Regions from separate parts of the Patulibacter sp. NPDC049589 genome, predicted to be linked through region 2. Evidence: riboswitches for the same ligand, from Rfam matches in the RefSeq annotation. Region 2 holds a riboswitch; the other holds the start of a gene.
What was found. Region 2 has a riboswitch for S-adenosylmethionine ahead of thrC (threonine synthase). Riboswitches for the same ligand answer to the same signal wherever they lie in the genome.

Region 1: linked by a shared signal. The riboswitch ahead of AB0L40_RS07930 (aminotransferase class V-fold PLP-dependent enzyme) and the one ahead of thrC (threonine synthase) in region 2 are both predicted to bind S-adenosylmethionine.

The regions. Positions count from the first base shown of each region.
Region 1 is NZ_JBFAPC010000029.1:34,130-40,353, forward strand. Features, by position in the region: gene AB0L40_RS07920 (phosphotransferase family protein) at 1-711, opposite strand, end outside; gene AB0L40_RS07925 (hypothetical protein) at 1,048-1,503, shown strand; gene AB0L40_RS07930 (aminotransferase class V-fold PLP-dependent enzyme) at 1,500-2,882, opposite strand; SAM riboswitch class IV at 2,924-3,047, opposite strand; gene AB0L40_RS07935 (MFS transporter) at 3,130-4,671, opposite strand; gene AB0L40_RS07940 (helix-turn-helix domain-containing protein) at 4,814-5,389, shown strand; gene AB0L40_RS07945 (alkene reductase) at 5,540-6,224, shown strand, end outside.
Region 2 is NZ_JBFAPC010000026.1:20,188-26,411, reverse strand. Features, by position in the region: gene AB0L40_RS07200 (class I SAM-dependent methyltransferase) at 1-406, shown strand, start outside; gene AB0L40_RS07195 (magnesium transporter CorA family protein) at 532-1,527, opposite strand; gene AB0L40_RS07190 (methyltransferase domain-containing protein) at 1,608-2,468, shown strand; SAM riboswitch class I at 2,612-2,709, shown strand; gene thrC (threonine synthase) at 2,772-4,058, shown strand; gene AB0L40_RS07180 (ubiquitin-like small modifier protein 1) at 4,058-4,339, shown strand; gene AB0L40_RS07175 (acyltransferase) at 4,548-5,840, opposite strand; gene AB0L40_RS07170 (RNA-binding S4 domain-containing protein) at 5,876-6,091, shown strand; gene AB0L40_RS07165 (hypothetical protein) at 6,127-6,224, shown strand, end outside.

The sequences.
Region 1 (6,224 bases), on a different contig from region 2:
GTGGTCGACGACCGGTCGGTGCTCCCACAGCCAGGCGCTCGCGAGCGCGACCGTCGGGTGCGCCTCGTACGCGTCCTCGGCCCAGATCCGGTCCCACAGCGCGATCCGCCGGTCGACGGCCTCGGTCGTGCCCTCGGCGGGGACGTCGAGCGCGGAGAGGTCGGCCCCGGACCAGTCCAGCGTGTGCAGGTTCGCGAGGTGCTGGACGTACTGCGGGGCGAGCGCCGCGCGGTGGTCGCCGTAGGCGGTGGAGAGGCCGGTGGCCTTGCCGACCACGCCGGTCGGCGCGGCGACGCCGCGGTCGAAGCTCGTGATCAGCGCGGACGTCCCGAAGGGCGAGTCGGCGTCGGCGACCCAGAGGGCGCGCGGCACCGGCAGCACGCCGGCGACGGCCCGGATCACCTGGAACTCGCGGAGCCGGTTTCCCGGCAGGAGCTGGGCGGGCGGATCCATCCGCAGGACGAGCTTCTCCGTGACGCCTCCCCGCTCCAGCTCGAAGGTGAACTGCTCCGCCGACGCACCGCCGGTGAGCCGCCGCACGTCGCCGAGCGCGAACGGCTCGTCGAGCTCCGCGGACAGGAAGGCCTGGAGCCGCTCCCGCGTCGTCCCGGGATCGGCGGGCTGGTGGATCGCGTCGCCGCGCCTCCGGATCTTCCGTTCGAGTTCCTCGCCGAGCGTGCGCTCGACCTGCCGACTCTGCGTCGCGGGCATGGTGCTCCAGGGGGGTGCTTCGGGGACTACTGGGCCGAACGTAGACCGCCCGAGAGGACGTGTGTGACGAGCATCACGAAGACCTCTCGTCTGGCGGACCGGGGCCACCCGCAAGGGGCACGTCTGACGGTTCTAGCGCGCGGATTCCCCGGGATGTCATGGATCGGGAGACGCGGGCCCGGCGGGCACGCGGGGCATCCGCGGCGACCACGCGCGGCCGGCACCCCCCGGGAGCTTCGCCCGCCCGCGCCGAACGGTCGTCCCGGTCCGCCGGCGCAAAACACCCGGGTCCCACCCCGGTCGTGCCCGGGGGTCCCGCCCGACAGGATCGACGGTATGACGAAGAAGCCCCTCCTCGCCGCCGCCGTCCTCGCCGGACTCGCCGTCCCCGCGGCGGCCCTCGCCCAGGATCCAGCGCCCGCCGACACCACACCGCCCAGCGCCGCGCTGAAGATCAACACGACGCTGAACTCGATCGACTCGATGATCGGCAGCGGCCTGACGTTCAGCGCCGACCCGAGCGAAGACGTCACCTACACCGCGAAGGCGACGATCAAGGTCAAGGGCCGGACGGTCGTGGTCGCCAAGTCGATCGACACGCGGAACTTCTACAACCAGTCCGGCGGCTTCATCGAGGCGAGCATCCCGGACGCCGGCGACAAGGCCGTCAAGAACCTCATCAAGATCAAGAAGGGCAAGAAGACGTCGGTCACGCTGACGGTCTCGCTGAAGGACACGGCCGGCAACACGGCCACGGTCAAGAAGACCGTGAAGCTGAAGAAGCGCTACTAGCCGTTGCCGCAGGGCGAGCGCGTCGCCGGCGCGGTGTCGAGGCCGAGCTCGAGGCCCGTCCAGGCGGCGAGGTCGCGCGGGTCCTGCTCGGGGACCCAGCCGGCCGGGCCGTCGCAGTAGGCGTGCCGCGGGCCCTCCTCGACCAGGCGGCGCAGGGCCTCGACCAGGCGGTCGGCGTCCTCCGCGCGGGAGCCGACGCCGAAGCTCGCGCGCAGCGCGCCCGCGGTCCGCCCGAAGCGCGCCAGCAGCGGGTGCGCGCAGAAGCGACCGTCGCGGACGCCGATGCCGTGCTCGGCGGAGAGGTACGCGCCGACGTGGCCCGGCGCGTACCCGTCGACGGCGAACGCGACGACGCCGATGGCCTCGCCGTCGCCCTCCCAGATCCGCAGCGCGTCGACGCCGTCGATCGCGGCGAGCCCGTCGAGGACCCGCTGGCGGAGCGCCTCCTCGTGGGTCTCGCGGGCCTCGGGCTGCAGCGCGCCGAGGGCCTCGAAGGCGGCCGCGATGGCGACGGCGCCGACGAGGTTCGGCGTGCCGGCCTCGTGCCGCGCCGGGCCGGTCGTCCACTCGACGGCGGTCGTCGTGACCTCGCGGACGGCGCCACCGCCGGCGAGGTACGGCTCGGCGGCGTCGAGCCAGTCGCGGCGGCCGACGAGCACGCCACTGCCGTACGGGGCGTAGAGCTTGTGGCCGGAGAACGCGAGGTAGTCGGCGCCGATCGCGGCGAGGTCGATCGCGCGGTGCGGCGCGAGCTGGGCGGCGTCGACGAACACGCGGGCGCCGTGCGCGTGGGCCAGGGCGACGGCGCGGCGGATCGGCAGCAGCTCGCCCGTGACGTTCGACGCCCCGGTCAGCGCCAGGAGCGCGACGGGGCGGCGGCGGAGCTCGGCCTCGAGCCGCTCGAAGGTGCCGTCGACCGTGTCGGCGTGGGCGACGCAGCGGTGGCCGTCGCCGGCGCGGTGCCAGGGCAGGAGGTTGGCGTGGTGCTCGAGATCGAGCGTGAGGACGTCGCCCGAGCCGATCGGGACCACCGAGGCCAGCAGGTTCGTCGCGTCCGTCGTGTTGCGCGTGAAGACGACGAGGTCGTCCGCGCGGGCGCCCAGGGCGGCGCCGATGCTGCGACGCGCGGCCTCGTAGAGCGCGCTGGAGACCTGTGACGGGAGGCCCGCGCCGCGGTGGACGCTGCCGCTGTAGGGCAGGACCCGGGCGACGCGCTCGGCGACCGACGCGAGCGCCGGGGCGGTGGCGGCGTAGTCGAGGTTCGCGAAGCGGACCGTGCTGCCGTCCAGGAGCGGCACCTGGAGGTCGCCGCCGACGACCGGCAGCAGGGGCTCCTCGGCGCAGAGGACGTGCGGGACGGTGCTCAGGGTCGTGCTCATGGGGGTCTCCGTGGGGTTCCGGACCCACATCGACACCGAGGGGTCCGCGCTTGCGTGCACAGGACCTCGAGGGGCCTGCGCGGCCTGGTCGTTCACCCGGGGCACCCCACCGCGGTGGAGGGTTGCCGGCCAGCGAGCCGGGGCTTCGCGCTGGCACTCTTGACCGCGACGCAATATACCCAAACCCCATCGGGTATTGCAACAAGAGCATTCGGCGGGCGTCACCTGACGCCCGCCGTGCCGTCCGTCAGCGCGCCGGCGAGGCCGCCCCGCTGATCACCGGGACCGTCGTGGCCGACGGCCGCCGCATGACCAGCACCGCGACCAGCAGCCCGAGGGCCATCGAGATCGTGGCGCCGGTCATCGCGACGCCGACCGCGTGGCCGAGCTCGTAGCGGGACTCGGCCGCGGCGCCGCCGGCGACGGGGTGGTCGGCCGCCGAGCGGGTGGCCGCCGCGAAGACGGTGACCATGATCCCGAGACCGAGCGACCCGCCCAGCTGGTGCGCGACGTTGACGAGCCCGGAGGCGGCGCCCGCGTCGGCCTCGGAGACGCCGGCGATCCCGGCCGTCGTCAGGGGCCCGAAGGCGACGCCCATGCCGGTGCCGAGCAGGACGAGCGGCAGGGCGATCTGCGGGAAGTAGTCCGTCCCGACGTCGATCCGGCTCAGCCAGGCGAGACCGAAGAGCGCGGTCGCCAGGCCGCCGATCACGAGGTGCGCGCCGTCGAAGCGGGCGACCAGCCGCGGGACCAGCCGGACCATCGCGAACATGATCAACGTCATCGGCAGGAACGCCAGGCCGGCCTTCAGCGCGGTGAACCCGAGCACGCCCTGCAGGTACTGCGTCATGAAGAAGAACGTCGAGAACATGGCGCCGACGACGAAGATGCGCGTGACGAGCGCCCCGGTACGCCGGCGGTCGCGGAACAGGCGCAGCGGCGTGATCGGCTGCGGCGCGTGGCCCTCGGCGCGGACGAAGGCGGCGAGGAGGACGACGCCGACCGCGAACGAGGCGAGCGTGCCCGTGTCGCCCCAGCCGTCGGCGGCCGCGCGGACGAAGCCGTAGACCAGCGCGGTCATGCCGCCCGTCGAGGTGATCGCGCCCGCCAGGTCGAAGACGCCGGTGCGGCGGGGCGTCTCGGGCAGCCAGCGCGGGGCGAGGACGACCATCGCGATGCCGATCGGCACGTTGATGAAGAGGCCCCAGCGCCAGGAGACGGTGGTCGTGAGGATGCCACCGAGGACGAGCCCGAGGCTGCCCCCGGCGCTGGCCGCGGCGCTGTAGGCGGCCATCGCCCGCACGCGCTCGGTGCCCTCGCTGAAGCTCACCATGAGGAGGGACAGCGTCGCCGGCGCGGCGATCGCGGCGCCCATGCCCTGGACCGCGCGGGCGGTCAGCAGCCAGCCGGCGTTCTGGGCGAGGCCGCCCGCGAACGAGGCCGCGGTGAAGAGGCCGATGCCGACGATGAACATGCGGCGCCGGCCGAGCAGGTCGCCCGCCCGGGCACCGAGGAGGAGCAGCCCGCCGAAGGCGAGCGTGTACGCGTTCTGGACCCAGGAGAGCCCCGTCGGGGAGAAGCCGAGGGACGTCTCGATGTCCGGCAGCGCGGTGATCACCACGGAGGCGTCGAGGATGATCATCAGGTACGAGACGACGATCAGGGCGAGGACGGCGGGGCCGGCGCGCCGGGCGGTGCCGTCGGGGGCGCCGTTGCCGGGCGCGGGGCCGCCGGTCGCCGCGGCGCCGGGGCGACCGCGACGGGTGTTCGGTGCGAGGGAGGTGGTCATACGTGGTCCTTCTGGGCGCGAAGATCGCTAAAGTGGGGCGACACCCCGGATAGGCCGCGGGGCGATCAGTTGAAGTGGGGTGCCGCCCCACTTACGATACGGAGGACCACCCCACTTCACAAGTGGGGGAGCGCACACAGCCATGAGCACGCCGACCGATCCCGCCCAGCGCCCGATGCGCGCCGACGCCCGCCGCAACTACGAGAAGCTCGTGACGGCCGCCCGCGAGCTGTTCGCGAAGGACGGCGCGGCGGTGTCGCTGGAGGAGGTCGCGCGTCACGCGGGGGTGGGCAGCGCGACGCTGCACCGCAACTTCCCGTCCCGCCAGCACCTGCTGGAGGCCGTCTACGCCGGCGAGGTCGAGGAGATGTCCCGGGTCGACGGGCTCGAGGACCTCGACCCGTGGGACGCCCTGATCACCTGGCTGCGCCGGTTCGCGACCTTCGCGGCGACGAAGCGCGCGATCGGCGACGCGCTGGCGGTCTACGTCGAGCGCGACGACCCGGTCTTCAAGCGCAGCGGCGCGGCGATCACCGAGGCCGGCGAGCCGCTCCTGAAGCGCGCCCAGGAGGCCGGCGTCGTCCGCGACGACGCCGTCTTCCTCGACGTCGCGCGGATGGTCGTCGGCATCGCCGCCGTCCGCACCGCCGATCCGGAGCAGCACGCGCGGATCCTCGACCTCGCGCTCGACGGGCTGCGGCCGAGCGCGCGGGGCTGAGGGTCGCCGAGACGCCGGACCCCGGCCGGCGCCGGACGCGGGTGTCGCCAAGGCCCGCGCCTCGGCGGTCGATTGCGCACACAACGAGTTCGGCGGGCGCCTCGGCGGGTAGCGGACCAGGGTCCGCCCTCCCCTCCTGAAGGCCCCCGCATGCCCTACGAGCACCTCTTCGCGCCCTACTCCGCCCCCGGCCTGGAGCTGCCCCACCGCATCGCCCTGGCCCCGCTGACCCGCAACCGCGCCGTCGGCACCGTGCCGGCCGAGATCAACGCCGAGTACTACGCCCAGCGCGCGACCGCCGCCATCACGATCTCCGAGGGCTCGTCCCCGGCCGCGGTCGGGCACGGCTACCTCGACATCGCCGGCGTCCACACCGACGCCCAGCAGGCGGGCTGGAAGCACGTCGCCGACCGCGTCCACGACGCCGGCGGCCGGCTCTGGGTCCAGCTCATGCACTGCGGCCGCGTCGCGCACCCGCACTACACCGACGGCGTCACGCCGGTCGCGCCGTCGCCCGTCCTGGCCGACGGCGAGGTCTGGACGCCCGAAGGCATGGTCCCGTTCGTCGAGCCGCGCGAGCTCGAGACCGCCGAGCTCGAGGGCGTCAAGCACGACTACGTCCAGGCCGCCGAGCGCGTCGTGGCCGCGGGCGGCGACGGCGTCGAGCTGCACGCCGCCAACGGCTACCTGCTGCACCAGTTCCTGGGCACGAACACGAACCTGCGGACCGACGGCTACGGCTCCGACGCCGCCGGCCGCGTCCGCTTCGTCCTCGAGGTCGCCCGCGCCACCGCCGACGCGATCGGCACCGAGCGGGTCGGCATCCGGATCTCGC
Region 2 (6,224 bases):
CGAGCTCCTGGTGGGCGACGGGACGGGCCTGACCGGAGTCGCGGACGCGAGCGTCGACGTCGTCTTCTCCGTCGTCGTCTTCCAGCACATCCCCGACCCGGAGATCACGCTCGGCTACGTGCGCGAGATCGGCCGGGTGCTGCGCCCGGGCGGCTGGGCGGCGTTCCAGGTCTCCGACGACCCGGCCGTCCACGAGATGGACCTCCCGCGTGCGGGCGGCCTCCGCGGCGCCGTCGCGCGCCTGCGCGGCACCGAGCCCCGCGGCCAGGACGACCCGGCCTGGCGCGGCTCGGCGGTCGACCTGGCGCGGCTCGCCGCGGTGGCGCAGGAGTCGGGCACCGCGGTGGCCAACGTCGTCGGCCGCGGCACGCAGTTCTGTTACGTGCTCCTGCGCCGCGAGGCCTGACCGCCACCCGCACCGCGGTCCACCGCGGCGCCCGCGACACTGTGGCGCCGAGACCCGCGGGGCGGGAACCGTGCCTAGGCGGAGCGCGAGCCGAGCTGCGGCGTGATCCCGGCCGCCGCGGCGCCCTACAGCAGGTCGTTGCGGCGGAACCACCAGACCATGCTCACGAGGATCGTGACCATGACCCCCATCAGGACCCAGAACGCGCCGGAGTCCGCCTCGCCCGGAACCTTGACGTTCATCCCGAAGACCGATGCGATCAGCGTCAGCGGCAGCACGATCACGGTGATCGCGGTCAGGACCTTCAGGGAGTCGCTCTGGGCGTGCGCGAGCACCGACTCGTTGGAGCCCTCGAGCGCCTCCGCGACCTCCTTGAAGTTCTCGAGCATGTCCCAGACGCGCTCGGAGGCGTCGTTGATGTCGTCGAAGTAGAGCTCCTCGTCCTCGACGAGGTAGCGCCGCGCCGCGTTGAGGTCCTTCAGCGCCGTCCGCTGCGGCCGGACGATCTTGCGGAAGTTGATGATCTCCTGCTTCACGTTGGAGATGTCGCGGACGATCTCCTTCGAGCGGCCCTCGAAGATGTCCTCCTCGAGGCTCTCCAGCTTGTTGCCGATCTTGCGCAGCATCGGGAACGACGCGTCCACGCACTCGTCGACGATGCGGTAGAGCAGGTAGCCGGCGCCGCGGGAGAAGTGGCGCTCGCGCTCCTCCTCGCGATCCTCGACGCGCGAGAACAGGTAGTCGATCGTCCGCAGCGGCCGGTTGGGGATCGTGATGACGAAGTCCGGCCCGATGAAGACGTCGAGCTCGAGCGCGTTGAGCCGGCCGACGTTCTTGTCGTAGTCCGGGAAGTGCAGCACGATGAACAGGTAGTCGTCGTACTTGTCGACCTTCGGCCGCTGGTTGCGGGACGAGACGTCCTCGTAGTCCAGCGCGTGGAAGTCGAAGTGCTCGTGCAGCCACGCCATCTCGACGCGGCTGGAGCGGCCGAGGTTGATCCACCGGAGACCATGGGCCTCGACGATGTCGATCTGTGGCGTGTCGGGCTCGCCCTGGCCCGAGGAGGTGGTCTCAGCGGGCCGGGAGCCGAACCCGAAGCGCGGACGGGGAAACGTCGGCATCGGGACTGAGGGGTTCGTCGTCGACGGCGGGCACGGTCCTACCAGTCTACTCCGCGCCTCTCTCTGTACCGTGCACGCCCATGACTCCCTCGACCGCGCCCGCGGCCGCCCCCACCGCCGCCGAGGTGCGCGCCGCCGTGGACGCGGTGCCGCTCTGGTACCACTCGATCGATCTGCCCCACGGGATCTCGACGCCCGGCTGGTTCGACCTGCGGCCGATCATCGACACGATGCCGTGGCCGGACCTGCGGGGCAAGCGCTGCCTGGACGTCGGCACGTGGGACGGGCACCTCGCGTTCGAGATGGAGCGCCGCGGCGCGTCCGAGGTCGTCGCGATCGACCTGAAGGACCAGTCGCAGTGGGACATCCCCACCCGCGGCCGGCCGCTCGCCACCCCGGCGCTCGAGGGCATGGTCGGCGAGGACAAGGCCGCCGGCTTCTCGACCGCTCACCGGCTGCTGGGCTCGAAGGTCGAACGCCGCGCGATCTCCGTCTACGACCTCTCGGTCGAGGAGGTCGGCGAGTTCGACTTCGCGATCTGCGGCAGCCTGATGCTGCACCTGCAGAACCCCGTCAAGGCGATGGAGGCGATCCGCAAGGTCACGACCGGCCACTTCCTCTCCGCCGAGATGCTCCGCGTCCGCGCGACGCTCCAGCATCCGCGTCGCGCCGTCGCGCTGCTCGAGGCCGACGAGGGCCTCGTCCAGTGGTGGCACCCCAACCTCGCGGCGCACCGCCGGATGGTCTGGGCCGCCGGCTTCGTCGTCGAGAAGCAGAGCCGCCCGTACGTGATCCGCCTGGGCGAGGGCCACCCGCCGGAGGACACCCTGAAGGAGCGCGCCTTCGCCCTCGGGCGCCGCGCGCTGTTCGGCCACCAGGGCCTGCCGCACGTGTCGCTGCTGGCCCGCGTCGACCACACCGTCGACGCGGTCGCCCGCTGACGGGATAGGCGGGGGGCCTCGCCGCCCCGAGCGTCCCGGGCAGGGGGTGCGTCGGACCGGGGCGAGGCTCGTGGCGCCCGCGGACGTGCTGCACAGCCCGGACATCCGGGGTTCATTGATACGCTCCGCAACGAGCACCGATCAACACATCCAGAGGGGGGGAGGGACTGGCCCGTTGAACCCCCGGCAACCACCGCGAAATCGCCGACGCGGAGAGGTGCCAATTCCAGAGAGATGTGTGGCTGGACCAGTACGGACCTCCGCCACACCCTTTCGGCGGAGGACCGACGAGGAGTTCAGCCCATGTCTGCCAGTTCCCTGACCTGTCGCGAGTGCGGCAGCACGTACCCGCTCGAGGCGCATTTCGTCTGCTCGAAGTGCTTCGGTCCGCTCGAGGTGAAGTACGAGGAGCACCCCTCCAAGGGTGACCCCGAGGCCATCCGCCGTCGCATCCAGGCGGGCCCGCAGAACATCTGGCGCTACGCCGACTTCCTGCCCGTCGACCGCGTGCCCGTGCTGGCCGCGAGCGGCCCGGGCCAGACGGCCGGACTCGAGGGCCTGCCGGCCGGCAGCACCCCGCTGGTGCGCGCCGACAACCTCGCCAAGGAGCTCGGGCTCCGCGAGGTCTGGGTGAAGAACGACGCCGCCAACCCGACGCACTCCTTCAAGGACCGCGTCGTCGCCGTCGCCGCCGCCCGCGCCAAGGAGCTCGGCTTCACGACGCTCGCCTGCGCGTCGACCGGCAACCTCGCCAACGCGGTGGCCGCCGCCGGCGCCGCCCTGGGGATGCCCGTCTACGTCTTCATCCCGGCGGACCTCGAGGAGCAGAAGATCCTCGCGACCGGTGTCTACGGCGCCACGGTCGTCACCGTCCGCGGCAACTACGACGACGTCAACCGGCTCTGCACCGAGATCGCCGGCGAGCGGCCCGACTGGGCGTTCGTGAACGTCAACATGCGCCCCTACTACGCCGAGGGCTCCAAGACCCTGGCGTACGAGATCGCCGAGCAGCTGGGCTGGCAGACGCCGGACCGCATCGTCGCGCCGATCGCCTCCGGGTCGCTGTTCACGAAGATCGGCAAGGGCTTCGCCGAGTGGCAGGAGCTCGGGCTGCTGGACGCCGACAAGGCGCTGCCGATCATGAGCGGCGCGCAGGCCGCCGGCTGCAACCCGGTCGCCCACGCGTTCGAGCAGGGCCAGGACGTCTGCCGTCCGGTCAAGCCGAACACGATCGCCAAGTCCCTCGCCATCGGCAACCCCGCCGACGGCCCCTACGCGATCGAGCTGGCCCGCAAGACGGCCGGCACGATCGACCAGGTCACCGACGACGAGATCCGCGCGGGCATCGCGCTGCTCGCGCGGACGACCGGCATCTTCACCGAGACCGCCGGCGGGGTGACGACGGCGGTGCTCAAGAAGCTCGCCGACTCCGGCCGGATCGGGGCCGACGAGCGCGTGGTCATCGTGATCACGGGCGAGGGCCTCAAGACGTTGGATGCGGTCCGTGGCTCCTTCGAGTGCCGCGAGATCGACGCCAACTTCGACCAGTTCGAAGCGACCGCGGAACACCGCACGGAGGTGTCGGTCTGATGGCCGAAGTCACGTTCAAGATCCCGACCCAGCTGCGCGCCGCCACCGGCGGCGAAGGCACGGTCAAGGCGGAGGGGACCACGGTCCAGACGGCCCTGGAGTCCCTCTTCACCGCCCACCCGGAGCTCCGCTCGAGCCTGACCGACGACGCCGGCGACCTGCGCCGATTCGTCAACGTCTATCTCGACGGCGAGGACATCCGCTTCGGCGACGGCCTCGGCACGGCGGTCACCGACCGCCAGGAGTTGCAGATCCTCCCCGCCGTCGCCGGCGGTCGGTAGGGCTCGCGGTCACCCGCCGGTCCGCTTCGCGCGGCCGTGACGGGTGGCCCTTTGAAGGCGACGGCACGCCGGCGGTCGGTAGGGCTCGCGGTCACCCGCCGGCCCGCAGCACGCGGCCGTGACGGGTGGCCCGTTGAAGGCGACGGCACGCCGGCGGTCGGTAGGACTCGCGGTCACCCGCCGGCCCGCAGCACGCGGGTCAGCCCCGTCAGTCGCCCGACGCGGCCTTGGCGTAGGCCGGCCGCGTCGCGGTGCGCCGCGACGGCGTGCGGCGGTGCGCCCAGGCGATCGCCGGACGCTCGACGAAGCGCCACAGCAGCATCGCCAGCGCGAGGCTGATCCCGACGACGACGAGCACCGCCAGGGCGGGGTCGCGCGGGAAGGCCTCGAACGACCGCAGGACCTTGATCACCGGGTAGTGCACGAGGTAGAGGCCGTAGGAGTACGCGCCGAACCGCTGGAGCGGGCCGCGCTCCATGATCACGGCGCCCACCGGGCGGCCGGCCACGATCGCGCCGATGACCATCGCGAAGCCGATCGTCACGGGCGTGTCGATCAGCGCCTGGCGCCAGGCCTCGGGGCCGAGCCCGTAGATGCGGGCGGCGGTCTCGGTCGCGACGAGCGCGACGCCGGCGGCGGCCAGGGCCGTCGCGGGGCCGACGGTGAGCCGCCGACCGTGCGTCAGGACGGCGACGAGCATGCCCGCGCCGAACGAGCCCATCCGGACGGGCAGGGTGTCGGTCGTCGTGCCGGGCCAGCCGTGCAGCGTCCCCTGGCCGATCAGCCAGCAGCCGAGCGCGGCGATCAGCAGGCACACGGCCGCGAGCACCCGCCGGCGCGCGGCCGGGCGACGCAGCCGCCGGCAGGCCCGCGCGGCGGCGAGCCCGAGCAGCGGGACGGCGACGTAGAAGGAGACTTCGACCGCCACGCTCCAGGTCGGCGGATCGATCCCGCCGTGGGTGCCCTCGCGGTAGTTCTGGAGGAACACCAGGTAGGACATGACCTCGGACGCCGGCTGCGCCGCGGGGTGCTCGAGGAACGCCAGCAGGAGCGCGGAGGCGAGGATCACCAGCCAGTACGCCGGGACGATCCGCGCACCGCGCCGCAGCGCGTACGGCCACAGGCGCGGCTGCGCGCGGCCGTCGAGCGCTGCGGCCGCGAACGGCCGGAAGATCAGGAAGCCTGAGAGCACGAAGAACAGGGGCATCCCCAGGCGCCCCTCTCCCAGGAGCCCGTTGAGGAGGCGTCCGTCCGGCGCGGCGCCGTCGCCCTTCACGTACAGCCACACGTGACCGACCGCGACACCGAGTGCTGCGGTACCGCGAAGCCCGTCGAGGGCGCTGACGTGGGGGACCGTCGGCCGCGCCGGGGAGGAACCACCCGGCGTCGAGTACGAACTGGAGTCCGTGATGTGTCGGAGTCTTACAAAGACCTTGGCGCCCGCGGCGCACCCCCTGTCGGCCCTCGCGCGCGCCGGCGTCGCTCGCGGGCGCGACGCCACCGCCGGACGGCGCGACGGTCTGCGACGATCGCCGGGTGCGCGACATCGAGATCCGTGGGGACATGGTCCGCCTCGGCCAGCTGCTGAAGCTCTCCGGCGTCGTCGACTCCGGGGGCGAGGCGAAGGCCGCTCTCGGCGAGGGCCTCGTGACGGTCAACGGCGAGCCCGAGGAGCGCCGCGGGCGGCAGCTCCACGACGGCGACGTGGTGGCCTTCGAGGACGAGATCCTGCGCATCGTCGCTGCAAACTGAGGGGTTCCGTCCGGTAGGCGCTCTACGGTGCCGCCATGCTGACGCCCTCCGCCGCCGACCCGAACTGGGCGGCCGGCGACCTCCTCGAGCACGCCCGGCGGCTCGCGGCCCTGGCGTCCTCACCGGTCGACCG